2 regions of the Arthrobacter ramosus genome follow, and region 2 is predicted to be linked to the other one. Evidence: predicted binding sites of a transcription regulator. Region 2 holds the regulator's gene; the other holds the start of a gene.
What was found. The regulator HrcA, encoded in region 2, represses chaperone genes, less so after heat shock. The targets are predictions, from matches to a motif close to TTNGCACTCGNNNNNNNCGAGTGCNAA.

Region 1 (6,290 bases), 1.3 Mb from region 2:
CGCCAAACGGACGACTTCACGGCCCACCTGTCCCGTGCCCCCTGCGACGCAGACAATAGTCAAGGGAGACTATGCCCGACGGCGCTGCAAAACGTCGTCGAGGTTGCTGAGGGCGCTCTGAGGCTTGCCTTGCTGCGCCTTGACCGACGGGCCGGCGGACGGCGCGCTGGCCGGCTTCAATGTCGGCTTTCCGAGGGGCTTGGGAGCCTCAGGCAAGTCGAGGGGTTCCGGTGCCGGCCGGGGTGCCTTGGCGGCGTCGACGTATGTTGGTTTGGGAACGTCCACCGGCTGCCATTCAGATTCCTTGGATTCCGCCGTAAACCGGACTGTGTTGTCGCCGGCGGCGACAGCAACGTTGAGGGCAGCCTGACGAAGTTCGACGGCGGTCAGGCGCGTCGCTTCACGGGCGTGGGCTTCCGCGTCGAAGATCTTGGTAGCCGGTCGGTCCGAGGCCGGAGGACTTACGCGAGAACTCTCAACTGTGGGACCCATTGCGTTGCGGAAGGCCCTGTTCATCTTCGCCCTGCGGTCCCTGATGGCCAGCCGTCGAAGCAGGAAGACGATCCCGACCACGCCGACGATGGATACCAGTGGCAGCCAACCCGAAACGAGGCCGAGAATGCGCAGCACGCCGGAAACGGCTGCCGTGAGCAGGAGGAGGGCGCCGGCGAGAGCGAGAGCGCAACGCCCGTATCTGACTTTGAAGACCGCTGCATCCGATGCAGCATCACGCCGTTCGCCGGCGTCGGCCGATACCTCGGGCAATGCGGTTGCGGTGCTCTGCATGGTTTCCATTGCTTTCTCCTGCCGAGGGGTGATTGACAGAACCACCCCGGCTTGCAGTTCATGAGCGTCTTCGTCGATAACATCCGCTGGGACGTCACCGGCCACTTGGACGTGGTTGCGACGATTCCGCAGTATGTATGGCGCAACCCAAACAATCCACAGCGCGACAGCAATGACCAATATCACTGAGCTGCTGAGAGGGAAGTCCACAATCAAAACCGTAGAAGCAAATACGCAGAGGCCACCGCATTGCCCACGGTGTGTCGTCGGAGAGTCGGCAAATCAATGGATTTACCGACTCTCATTCACCCAAACGGACTAGTTGGCTCCGCGTCTCAGCCAAGCAGCCAGCAAGCCCCCGGGGACCTCCTCCGAGGTCAACGCAAAGCTTCGATGATCAGCCCATTCTCCGTTGATGTGAAGGAAACGCTCGCGGCGGCCTTCGTCGCGGAATCCCAGCTTCTCAACGACCCGTAGGCTCGGCCCGTTCTCGGGCCTGATGTTGATTTCCATCCGGTGCAGTCCAAGGGCTTCAAAGCAATGGTCGGTGGCCATGGCAACCGCAGTGGGGGCTATTCCGCGACCGGCCCGAGCCTGGTCGACCCAGTAGCCAAGCGTGGCCGTCATCGCCGACCCCCACATAATCGCGGAGACCGTGAGCTGCCCGACGATCCTGGGCTCCGGGAACCCGGGAATACGCTCCGTGATCACAAACGGAAGGGCACTCGCTTGCCGGGCCTGCGCGTTAAGGGAAGCCACCATCTGCCGGTAGTTCGGTAGGCGGCCACCAGGGGCCGGGTTGGAGGCTTCCCAAGGCGCCAGCCAGTCACTGTTACGCGAGCGGACCTCGGTCCATTCCTTCTTGTCCCGGTAATGAATGGGACGCAAGATGAGGTCCCCACTCTCCAGCGTCACCGGCCAAATGGCCGCCCCCCACAAAATGGGCTACTTGCTGAGGCCGGCGGCGAAGCCGGGCAACCACTCACGCAGACCGGGACCGAGGTCTTCGCTGTCACACGCCAGCTGGACGCAGGCTTTGAGGTAGCTGAGCTTGTCCCCGGTATCGTACCGACGGCCGCGGAAGACCACTCCATAGACGCCGCGGCCTTCGCCCTGCTCGGCGGCCAGGACCTGGAGGGCATCCGTCAGTTGGATTTCCCCGCCCCGTCCCGGTTCGGTGTGCTCAAGGACGTCAAATACGGCGGGGTGAAGCACATAGCGGCCAATCACGGCCAGGTTGGATGGAGCCTCATCTGCAGCCGGCTTTTCCACAAGCTGCTTGATCCTGACGTAGCCGTCCTCGCCGATATCCTCGATGTCCGCACAGCCATAGGCACTGATCTGGGAGGGCTCCACCTCAATGAGGGCTACAACGGATCCGCCGGTCTTCTGCTGGACCTCAATCATGTCGCTGAGGAGAGTGTCCCGGGCGTCGATCAGATCGTCCCCGAGAAGAACCGCGAACGGCTCATAGCCGACGTGCTGCTTGGCACGCAGCACTGCATGGCCCAAGCCCTTGGGGTCGCCCTGGCGAACGTAGTGGATGTCGCCCAGGCCGCTCGTGGCCTGTACAGCATCCAATTTGGCGAGGTCTCCCTTGGCCTCAAGGGTCGCTTCAAGCGCGGGGACACGGTCAAAATGGTCTTCCAGTGCGCGCTTGTTTCGTCCCGTGATCATCAGGATGTCGTTGAGGCCGACGCCCACGGCTTCCTCAACCACATATTGGATGGCCGGCTTGTCAACTACCGGCAGCATTTCCTTGGGCATGGCCTTTGTAGCCGGCAGGAATCTGGTACCGAGCCCCGCAACGGGGATCACGGCCTTGCGGACGGCGCAGCTATTGGAAGTCACCGGACTAATCTAACGGAAGGAGCTGGACATTGGGCAACAAGGAACCTGGGGTGGACAGAAGGGAACCCATCGTTCCTTCCCCGGCCTCGAGCCGCATAGCAGCGAGAACTGGAGCAAAGATGACTTTGAAAGACGATATCCGCCGGGACAACCGCAAGCGCCGGCTCGCCTTGACCGGACAACAGCGAGCTGACGCTGGAACGGGGATTGCCCGCCATGGCCTCTCGTGGGCGGATGCAGTTGCACAGGGGAAACCGTCGACTTTCGCGGCCTATGTCGGAGTGGCTGCCGAGCCGCCGACAATGCCCTTGCTTACGGCCCTACATGCCGCCGGGCACAGGATCCTCCTTCCCGTCTGTGAACCCGAACGGCGTCTGAGCTGGGTCTATTGGACACCGGAGACGGCCTTTGTCCGCTCGAAGTACGCCCCGATTGACGAGCCGTTGGGCGAACGATTCGACAGTGACGTCATCAAGGATGCGACGGGAATCTTCCTCCCGGCCACCGCCGTCGATGAAGGCGGAAACCGGATCGGCCAAGGGGGCGGTTACTACGACCGGCTCCTCGACAAGCTCGACGCCGACGGGCAGCGTCCGCCGACTGTCGCCGTTGTCTATGACCACGAAGTCCTGCCCGCGGGGACGATCCCGGCCGAACCGTTCGATAAGGCCGTCGCGGAGGCACTTACCCCATACAGGATCGTCCGACTGGTTCCGGCCGATTGACCGGGGCTTCCGGCTGTCTACTCCGCCACATTCTGTGGTATCGGCCCCGGCTCCGGATGATAGAATTGGCACTCAGGCCCTGGGACTGCTAACGGACGGAACAATCCGCCTTGGCACCACAGGACCTGTAGTTCGTCCCGGAGGAGGATCACCAGTGCCCACATATGCCTATGCCTGCAAAGACTGCGGACATGCCTTTGACATCGTCCAGGCTTTCACGGACAGCTCCCTGTCCGACTGCCCTGAATGCCAAGGGTCGTTGCGCAAGAAGTTCAACAGCGTGGGCGTCGTCTTCAAGGGATCGGGCTTCTACCGCACCGACTCCCGGGACTCCAAGGGAAGCACCGTTTCGGCCGCTGCCGCGGCACCAGCTGCGTCTCCGGCCCCAGCGTCGGTTCCGGCGGCTGCTGCGAGCTGATTCCGGCTTCCAGCTGCCTTCGGTTTTCCACATAGCTCAACGTTTCCACATAGCTCAACAAGGCCCTGCCACGGGGCCTGCGTGCCCGGTTAGCGTGGCACCATGCCAGCAACCCCGAACGTATCCCCGGACCCCATGTCAGCCGGACCCTTATCGCTTCCGCGCGATAGACTCCTCGCGCCGGTTAACAGGGCCCGCACCCGCCGTCTTCAGGCTCTCCCCTTCAGGGCTGGCGGGCACCCTGGCGCTCCCGCGGGACAGTCCAAGCACCGCAGCTTCGGCAGCTGGCTAAACCGCAACCGGCGCCTCGTGGTGGCACTCCTTCTATGCGTGGCCGCCGGGATTGCCGTCCATCAACTGACTCCAGCTTCGGAGCAGCGAGCCACGGTCCTGGCCGCCGCACGGGATCTTCCTGCCGGGTCCACTTTGACGGATTCCGACCTCAAACCAATCGAAGTCCTTCCTGATGGAGTTCCAGCCGGGGCACTCACCTCCAGGGCTGGATATGGCGGGAAGCAGCTTGCTTCGCCCCTGCAGAAGGGGCAGATCCCCACAGACGCCCAACTCCTGGGACCTGGCCTGCTGACTGGCACCGCACCCGCGACGGCGGCCGTTCCACTTCGCATGGCCGATCCCGCTTCAATCCAGCTCATCTCGCCGGGCCAGTTGGTCAACGTTGTGCTCACGGCAGCAGATGGACTTGAAGGGCCCGGCAAGAAATCCGAGCTCCTGGCAGCTGCGGTCCCGGTTTTGTGGACGTCCGCGCAAGGAGGCAAGGCCAGCCAATGGTTGGGCACGAACGAGGCGGACGGCCTTGTGGTTGTCGCTGCCAATCCGCAACAGGCCGAAATCCTCGCCGGCGCTTCGACACGCGGGAAACTCTTCTTTGTACTCGTCAATCCCTCTGACAAGCGGCAGATCCAGACCCCGGCCGGATAGTCACGAGCAAATGGAAGGTTCAGCCCCAGTGCGGGGGCCTTTGCTCCTTCAGCCAGGCGTCGTGGTCGTAGCCAGGCTCATCACCCCAACGGCGTGGATCATCTTCGGAGGCTTTCTTGGGCAGAATGCTTTCTCCTGCCGGCTTCCGCTCCGGTGCGGGCTTCACTTTTGTTTTCTCCTGCTCGTCCAACTCGGTGTCAGAGCCTACCGCATCGGCACCGGTGTCCGCAGGGTTCTTGGATTGAGTGCTTTCGCTTTCCGCCATTGCGCTTCCTTAGGGGATCGCCGGTCCCGAGCCAGGGCCTTGCGTACCGCCAGGCCCTGCCTCGGCGGACTCCGCCTGACTGTTCAGTTCCAATTGTTCAACATCGATGTCCAGGAATCCATCGTGGACGGCACCATACGAGGGTGCTACCGGCTTCTCCAGTCCCAGATAGGACCCGATGCGGTCAGCGCACGACGAGGGATCCGTGAATACTTCGATGGTCCACAAGGACATATAACGCCAGCCAAGGTGTTCCAGGAGCTGGGGCCGGAGCCTGCTGCGCTCCCTGACGCTCATGCGGCGGTATCGTTCCGTGCCATCCGACTCAATGGCCACCGGGGTGGGCATTTCGGAGTCATCACGGCCTATGGTGTGCACGGGATCGGCTGCCGCGGCGATGTCCAAGGCTCCGTCGTAGTGGTGCCACACCCGGGCTCCACGGGCACGGAGTCGCTCGCCCAGATCCGCCACCAACGGATCCTCACCGAGCGCTTGCTCACTGGCCGCAGCCCGGGTGGCCGGCGTCCCGAGATCCGAATTCCCGGACAGTTCACGGTCAAGGAGTTCGTGGAAATCAACGGCGCCGTGAGCCAACCTGTCCAGATCGAGGTCCTCCGGACGGAAGCAGCTCAGGACGTGCAGCGATCTCCGGGAGCGGGTCATTGCCAAGGCAAATTTGTTTCGCCCGCCTTCGACGGACAGGGGCCCGAAACTGTGCAGCGCCCGGCCATGCGGAGTGCGCCCGAAGCCCAGGGAGAAGATGATGTGGTCGCGGACCAGTCCTTGCGCGCGCTCCAAATCCACAACGCGGAAGGACTCCGCACCGGCGTTGAAGAAACCCGACAACAGCGGGTAGTTAGGAAGCTGGAGCCTGATGGCTTCGCCGATCCTCGCGGCATGGCGCAGGCTTGCGGTGACAACGGCGAGCGAGGTCCGAGGCCTAAGACTGGCGTGTTGAAACACCAGGTCAACCACGCGGTTCACTTCGGCGGCGACGGATTCAACACCTTCGTGATCCGCCCCCGGCAGGCCGGTGCCATCCGGGATGTACTCAACTACTACCGAGCGGTCCAGCCCCGTTACGGATTGGCCGTCCGGCAGCCGACGCAGGCCGCCGTTGTAGTAGTTCTTGCTCAGCTGAAGCACGAGATCTTCGTCTACCGCTCGATACACCCAGTTCAACTGCCATGTGGGCAGGACCCGGGCCAAAGCACTGAATGCACTGTCCACTGTGTCTTGGCTCGCGGCACCGGCCATGGGAGGCTCCACGGCAACGCTGAAGGTGCGGGCATTGGCGATCTTGGCG
Region 2 (6,290 bases):
GTTTCCCACCACCGGGAGCAAGACAAGGACGTTGGCGAGCACTGCGGCAATCGTCGGAGGCAAGGTGAAGTTGAGCGCTTCCTTGGATTCCTGTGCCGTGAAGGGGCCACGTTCGCGGAAGATCAGGTAGATCAAGAGCGAAGGAACGCAGCCAAGGATCCCGCCGAAGTGCGCCAGTGTTGCCCACTGCCGGTCTTCCGAGGCGGTCAAAGGCAGCGCGTTGGCAGGAACGCCGTGGTACTGGGACTGGCCCGAAGTGCCGTCCCGATCGTCAGGAGCGTTGTCTGCCACAGTTTCTTCCTTCGAGTGTCTATCGGTGCAGTGTTGCTGTCCCAGAATACTTGCTCGGCACGCGATCAGCCGACCAACTCCTTGATCGCAAGTCAGGGCACGGTCAGGAAATCGATCACTTCTTCCACGCGACCCAGCAACGAGGGCTCCAGATCGGCGTAGCTGTGGACGGCGCCCAGAAGCTTTTGCCAACCCAGTCCGACGTCTTCGGCCGTCTCATGCGGCCAGCCGAACGACCTCAGGATGCCGGTCTTCCAATCCGTGCCACGCGCGATGGTCGGCCATTGCTCGATCCCCAACACCTTGGGCCGGATTGCCTGCCAGACGTCCACATAGGGATGTCCTACGATCAGGACGTTTCCCGCGGCACCCTGCAGCGTCATGGCGTCGGCAGCAATCCGCGACTCCTTCGAATCCGGTACCAAGTGGTCCACGAGGATTCCGAGCCGGCGGCCCGGGCCGGGGGAGAACGCGGCAATGGCAGCCTTGAGATCGTCCACGCCGTGCAAGGGCTCGACGACGATGCCCTCCACCCGGAGATCATCTCCCCAGACCTTTTCCACAAGTTCTGCGTCGTGCTTGCCTTCCACCCAGATCCGGCTCGCCTTCGCGACTTGGGCGCGCTGGCCGGCCACGCGGACGGATCCCGATGCCGTCCTGCCTGCTTGCGCCGCGCCCTTTGCGGCCGCTGCGCGTGGCGCCGGCGGCAGGAGCTTCACTGCCTGTCCCTCCAGCAGGAATCCGAAGCCGAGCCGGAACGACTTGGTCTTTCCCCGCCGATCCTCAAGCACCACAATGTGCATGCCTCCGGACTTCTCCACCCTGGTCACGGCCCCGACCCAACCGGACTGCACGTCCTCGAGAACCATCCCGCGTTCAACCGGCACCTCAGGCAGTTGCCGTTTGGCAGGCGAGGAGAGGTCTTGCGGGCCCCAATTGTCATAGGACACGGTCTTCACACCACTTTGCGCTAGGGGATCGGTCACGGTCCGTGGCATTTCCCAGGACCGCGCGGGAACCATGTTCGCCGCGAGCGGTACCAATGCTAACAACGAGGTGGCTCATACTAGACTTGTTAGCACTTGGGCATGTTGAGTGCTAATTGTTGAAATACCGGATTGTTGAGTACTTGACCGATCAGTACCGGCTGTTGAATGGAGGTGGGCAGTGAGCGAACCACGCAAGCTTGAAGTGTTACGCGCCATCGTGGAGGACTACGTTCACTCCCGCGAGCCAGTCGGCTCCAAAGCCTTGGTCGAACGGCACCATTTGGGAGTGTCGAGCGCAACCATCCGCAATGACATGGCCCTCTTGGAAGAAGAAGGCCTCATTGCGGCACCACACACGAGTGCGGGCCGCATTCCTACGGACAAGGGCTACCGCCTGTTCGTCGACCGTATTTCCGAGGTCAAGCCGCTTTCGGCCGCCGAGCGCCGTGCCATCCACTCGTTGCTTGAGGGACCCGACGACGTCGAGGACATCCTTGAGCGCACCGTCCGGCTCCTCTCCCAACTGACCAACCAGGTCGCCGTCGTCCAGTATCCGCACCTGAGCCGGGCGCGCGTCCGGCACATTGAGTTTGTCCTTTTGGCACCGCGCCAGGTCTTGGTGGTATTGATCGCCGATTCGGGCAAAGTGGAACAGGGCGTTGTGCACGCAGCAACAGACGCCACTGACGAAGAGCTCATGGCCTTGCGCGCGCGATTCCTTGGAAGCATTGCCGGCTCCCAGCTCGACCTCATGCCGCAAGTCCTGCCCTCGGTGGTTGCCTTGTGCCCTCCGGCGCTTCGGAACCTTGCGGGCGCCCTTGCCCATGGTCTGGACAGGCTTGCCGAGCGGAGCCGCGACGAACGCATGGTCATGGCAGGCACGGCAAACCTGGCCCGCTCCAACGTGGACTTCCCCCTGAGCATCGGCCCGGTCCTCGAAGCGCTCGAGGAGCAGGTGGTCATGTTGCGGCTGTTGTCGGACATGGCGGAGGACCCCCGGGGCGTCACGGTGAGCATCGGCAGCGAAAACCCCTATGACGGCCTCTCCGAGGCTTCGGTGGTTGCCACGGGCTACGGTCCGGGCAGCAGTGCCAAGATCGGCATTCTTGGACCCACCCGCATGGACTACCCCAACACCATGGCGGCCGTACGTGCCGTCGCACGCTACCTTTCCCGCATTCTGGGCGGCTGACGGCCTCGGCTGGAAACCGCCTCGCAAGAAAAGCAGTGGAACCGTAAACAAGGAAGAGATACCGACTTTGAGCAGTCACTATGACGTTCTGGGCGTCTCGCCGGAAGCAACCGGCGAGGAGATCAAGAAGGCCTACCGCAAGCTCGCACGCAAGCTGCACCCCGATGTGAACCCCGGGGCTGGCGCTGCCGAGGAATTTAAGGCGGTGACCCACGCTTACGAGGTCCTCTCCGACCCCCAGAAGCGCCGCGTCTACGACGCCACCGGCAACGAGAACGGGACCGACAACGGTTTCGGCGGAGGCTACGCGGGCCAGGGATTCGCCTTCCAGGACATCTTCGACACCTTCTTTGGCGGAGGAGGCGGCGGCATGCAGGGCCCCGCATCACGCATGCGCCGGGGGCAGGACGCCCTGATCAGTGTGCGCATCGACTTGCGCGAGGCGGTGTTCGGTGTCAACAAAAAGCTTGAGGTGGACACCGCTGTCATCTGTCCCACGTGCGAAGGCTCATGCTGCCGTCCGGGCACCCACCCGGAGCGCTGCGACATCTGTGGCGGCTCGGGCCAGGTCCAGCGGGCTGTCCGCTCGATCCTCGGCCAGGTCATGACCGCCGCACCGTGTGGATCGTGCGAAGGATTCGGCTCGATCATCAAGGATCCTTGTAATGAGTGCAACGGCCAGGGCCGCATCCGCAGCCGCCGTTCGCTGACGGTCAAGGTGCCGGGCGGCGTCGCTACCGGGACTCGCATCCAGCTGTCGTCGCAAGGCGAAGCAGGTCCCGCGGGTGGTCCTCCAGGTGACCTCTACGTGGAGATCCGGGTCAACAGCGATTCCACCTACATCCGGGAAGGCGACGACCTTCACGCGACGCTGAGCGTTCCCATGACTGCCGCGGCACTGGGTACCGAGCTGCAGCTAGAGACTTTCGACGGTCCCCAGGAGATCGACGTCAAGTCAGGCACGCAGTCCGGCGAAGTCATCACCCTGCGTGGACTGGGCGTCACCCATCTCCGCGGCTACGGCAGGGGAGACCTCAAGGTGCACCTGCACGTTGAGACGCCCGGCAAGCTCGATGCCGCACAGGAAGACCTGCTTCGCCAACTGGCCAAATTGCGCGGAGAGCAATTCACCGAAGGCAAGCTTGTGGCCAGTGGCGGTATGTTCGCGAAGCTGCGGGACAAGCTCGGTAACCTGTAGCGGTGAGCAACCCCGTATTCTTCACAGCAGCCGGAACGCTTGACGGGCTCGGCCCTGGTGACTCTTTCGTGCTCGACGGCGCCGAAGCCAGGCATGCTGTCACCGTCAAGCGCTTGGAAATCGGCGAAGCCGTCGATATCGCCGACGGTGCCGGAAAACGGCTCACGGGCAGCGTGACGGAATCCGGGCAGGGAACCTTGACGGTCCTTGCCTCCGCTGTCGAGGAGGAGCACCAGCCAACCGTGCGGCTCGTGTTGGTCCAGGCCCTCGCGAAGGGCGACCGTGACGAGCTTGCCGTTGAGACGGCCACGGAACTCGGGATCGATGCCGTCGTGCCCTGGCAGGCGGAACGTTCCATTGTCCGTTGGAAGGGTGACCGGGCTGCAAAAGCCCACGCGAAGTGGCAATCCGTGGCCACCGCAGCCGCCAAGCAAGCGCGGCGCGCGTGGATCCCCGAGGTGCGTGCCGCCGTCGACGGCTCCGGCCTGGCTGCGGCGGTTGCCGCGGCCGACCTGGCGATCATCCTGCACGAGGACGCGAAACGTCCCCTGCGGGATGTTCTGGAGAAGTGGCAGGGCGAGTTTTCCGGCGCGGATACCGGAGCGGGACGGGAAGTCCTGCTCATCGTCGGCCCGGAGGGTGGTATTTCACCGCGCGAAGTGACGAAGCTCAGCGACGTCGGCGCCGTCACCGCGCTTCTGGGCCACCACGTGCTTCGCTCGTCGACGGCGGGTCCTGCCGCCGTCGTGCTGGCCAGCGACATCCTGGGGCGCTGGTAGCTCGCAGCGCACGTCCTGGATCAGCGCACGTCCTGGATCAGCGAACGTTGAAACTCCGGGTATCCGTTGCGACGTCGGCGTCGTTGGGTCCCACCAGGGAGACCCGCAATTCATAGCGGCCTGCTCCGAGCCCCACTGTGAGGCTGAAGACCCCGCCTTGTCCGGGAACCGTCGAAGCGGTGGTCTGCCCGGCGAGGTAGGACGACTTATCGCCATTTGAGTTCTCGCGAAGGATTTGCCAATGCAGTTTCTTCGAGGGGTCCGTGCTCCGGCCGTTGAACTTGACCGGACCGGCAGGCAAGGTCAGATCCTCCTGCGGGTCAATGATCCACACCGGTGCCACCATGGATGCGTCGCGGACCATCGGATCGCCTAGTTTGACCTGTCCGAATGCCATGTAGTCCGTGTGCCCGTCCACCAGGATGGTCACTTTGATCTGCTGTCCGGAATCGATCAGGCCTGAACTCGCGGCCGCAGCGGTAGCGGTGTAGACGAGTTCCTGGACCGCCCGCTGTGCCATCCCGGCATCGAGATTGGAATTGAACGCGTCGCGGGAAACATCGACCGTGACCACGTTCTTACCGGAAATCGAGGTTGCCAGGCTGCCCGGGTTCTGCCACGGAGTGAAGAAATCGTGATCCAACGGCTTCTGGGACATCATGATCCGCAGGGCCGTGGTGATGGGGTTTTCATTGCCTGGGTTGTCACGGAATTCGCGGTACAGGAAGGTGTCCGTGTCGCTGCGCCCGATCCAATACACGGGGATCTTGTTTGAGGCCTGGGTTGTTTCGAGCGGAGCATTGCTCTCGGGAGCCGTCTGCAGGGCAGCTGTGGGGATGGGGACCGGCGTCGTGGATCCCTGTCCGGTGCGGTCGGCAATGCAACCCGACAGGACCAAGGCAGCCGTCAGGGCGGTCACAAGCATGGCGGAACGTTTCCGGATGCGTGTGCCGTGTGAAATCCCGGCTGGCCTGGTGATGGTGGATTCCTGCTCGTGTTCGGCCGCTGTGAGGCGGGGGAGTCATGTGCCCGGTGACCGGGCACAGGGGCATTTTTGCCCATGAATCAGCTTGTCATAGTCCCAAGGGCCGCGGCTGGCGTTTCGATACTCCGGCGAACAACTGCAATGCGATTGATACGAGGTCGATGCCGAGTTGATACCAAAGCGGCACGGATGGGCCGTCCGCAGCCCCTCCGGGCACGGTCTGGAACCACCCCGGAGACTGGCTGGCGTAGGATTGAAAGCAATCCGAGGCCCGCGATCCTGCGCCCATCCAGCAAGCGGACATCGGAGAAAATCGATGGACATCACCAAGCCGGAGGAGCACAGGCCGCAAGGCCAGCACTATGACAGAATCATTGAACGGGCGGCCCAAGGCCGGCAGCGTTGACACAGGTCCGGCCGAGTTCCCACACTCTGTCCCGGGCGCCCGGACGGAAGTTGTCATCTTCGACAACTCGGATCAGATGGTTCAGACCCTTGGCAGCCATGACGAGGCGTTGCGCTACATCGAAGCCCAGTTCCCCGGCGTCGACTTTCATGTGCGCGGCAACGAGCTCTCCTTCAGCGGACCGTCGAGCGATGTTCCCCGGATCATGCGGCTTCTGGAAGAAGTCCGCGGCCTGGTCGGCAAGGGGACGGTCATCACCCCGGACGTGCTGCAGCAACTCGTGTCACTGTTGCGCAGCCAGTCCCTGCAAAACCCCGTGGAAGTCCTGACCCACAACATCCTTTCGAGCCGCGGGCGCACCATCCGCCCCAAAACGCTCAACCAGAAGAACTATGTCGACGCCATCGACGACAACACCGTCATCTTCGGGATCGGTCCTGCGGGCACCGG

Region 1: ABD742_RS04190 (FmdB family zinc ribbon protein) is a predicted target of HrcA. The motif match lies at 3,428-3,454, and genes of this name have one in related genera.

Annotation. Positions count from the first base shown of each region.
Region 1 is NZ_BAAAWN010000001.1:872,833-879,122, reverse strand. It holds gene ABD742_RS04215 (SDR family oxidoreductase) at 1-63, opposite strand, end outside; gene ABD742_RS04210 (hypothetical protein) at 70-795, opposite strand; gene ABD742_RS04205 (GNAT family N-acetyltransferase) at 1,105-1,725, opposite strand; gene galU (UTP--glucose-1-phosphate uridylyltransferase GalU) at 1,732-2,637, opposite strand; gene ABD742_RS04195 (5-formyltetrahydrofolate cyclo-ligase) at 2,757-3,362, shown strand; gene ABD742_RS04190 (FmdB family zinc ribbon protein) at 3,517-3,780, shown strand; gene cpaB (Flp pilus assembly protein CpaB) at 3,883-4,719, shown strand; gene ABD742_RS24280 (hypothetical protein) at 4,739-4,984, opposite strand; gene ABD742_RS04180 (AAA family ATPase) at 4,994-6,290, opposite strand, start outside.
Region 2 is NZ_BAAAWN010000001.1:2,123,186-2,129,475, reverse strand. It holds gene ABD742_RS09855 (DUF4870 domain-containing protein) at 1-291, opposite strand, end outside; gene ABD742_RS09850 (DUF3097 domain-containing protein) at 384-1,241, opposite strand; gene hrcA (heat-inducible transcriptional repressor HrcA) at 1,459-2,472, shown strand; gene dnaJ (molecular chaperone DnaJ) at 2,540-3,670, shown strand; gene ABD742_RS09835 (16S rRNA (uracil(1498)-N(3))-methyltransferase) at 3,673-4,449, shown strand; gene ABD742_RS09830 (GerMN domain-containing protein) at 4,487-5,374, opposite strand; gene ABD742_RS09825 (PhoH family protein) at 5,797-6,290, shown strand, end outside.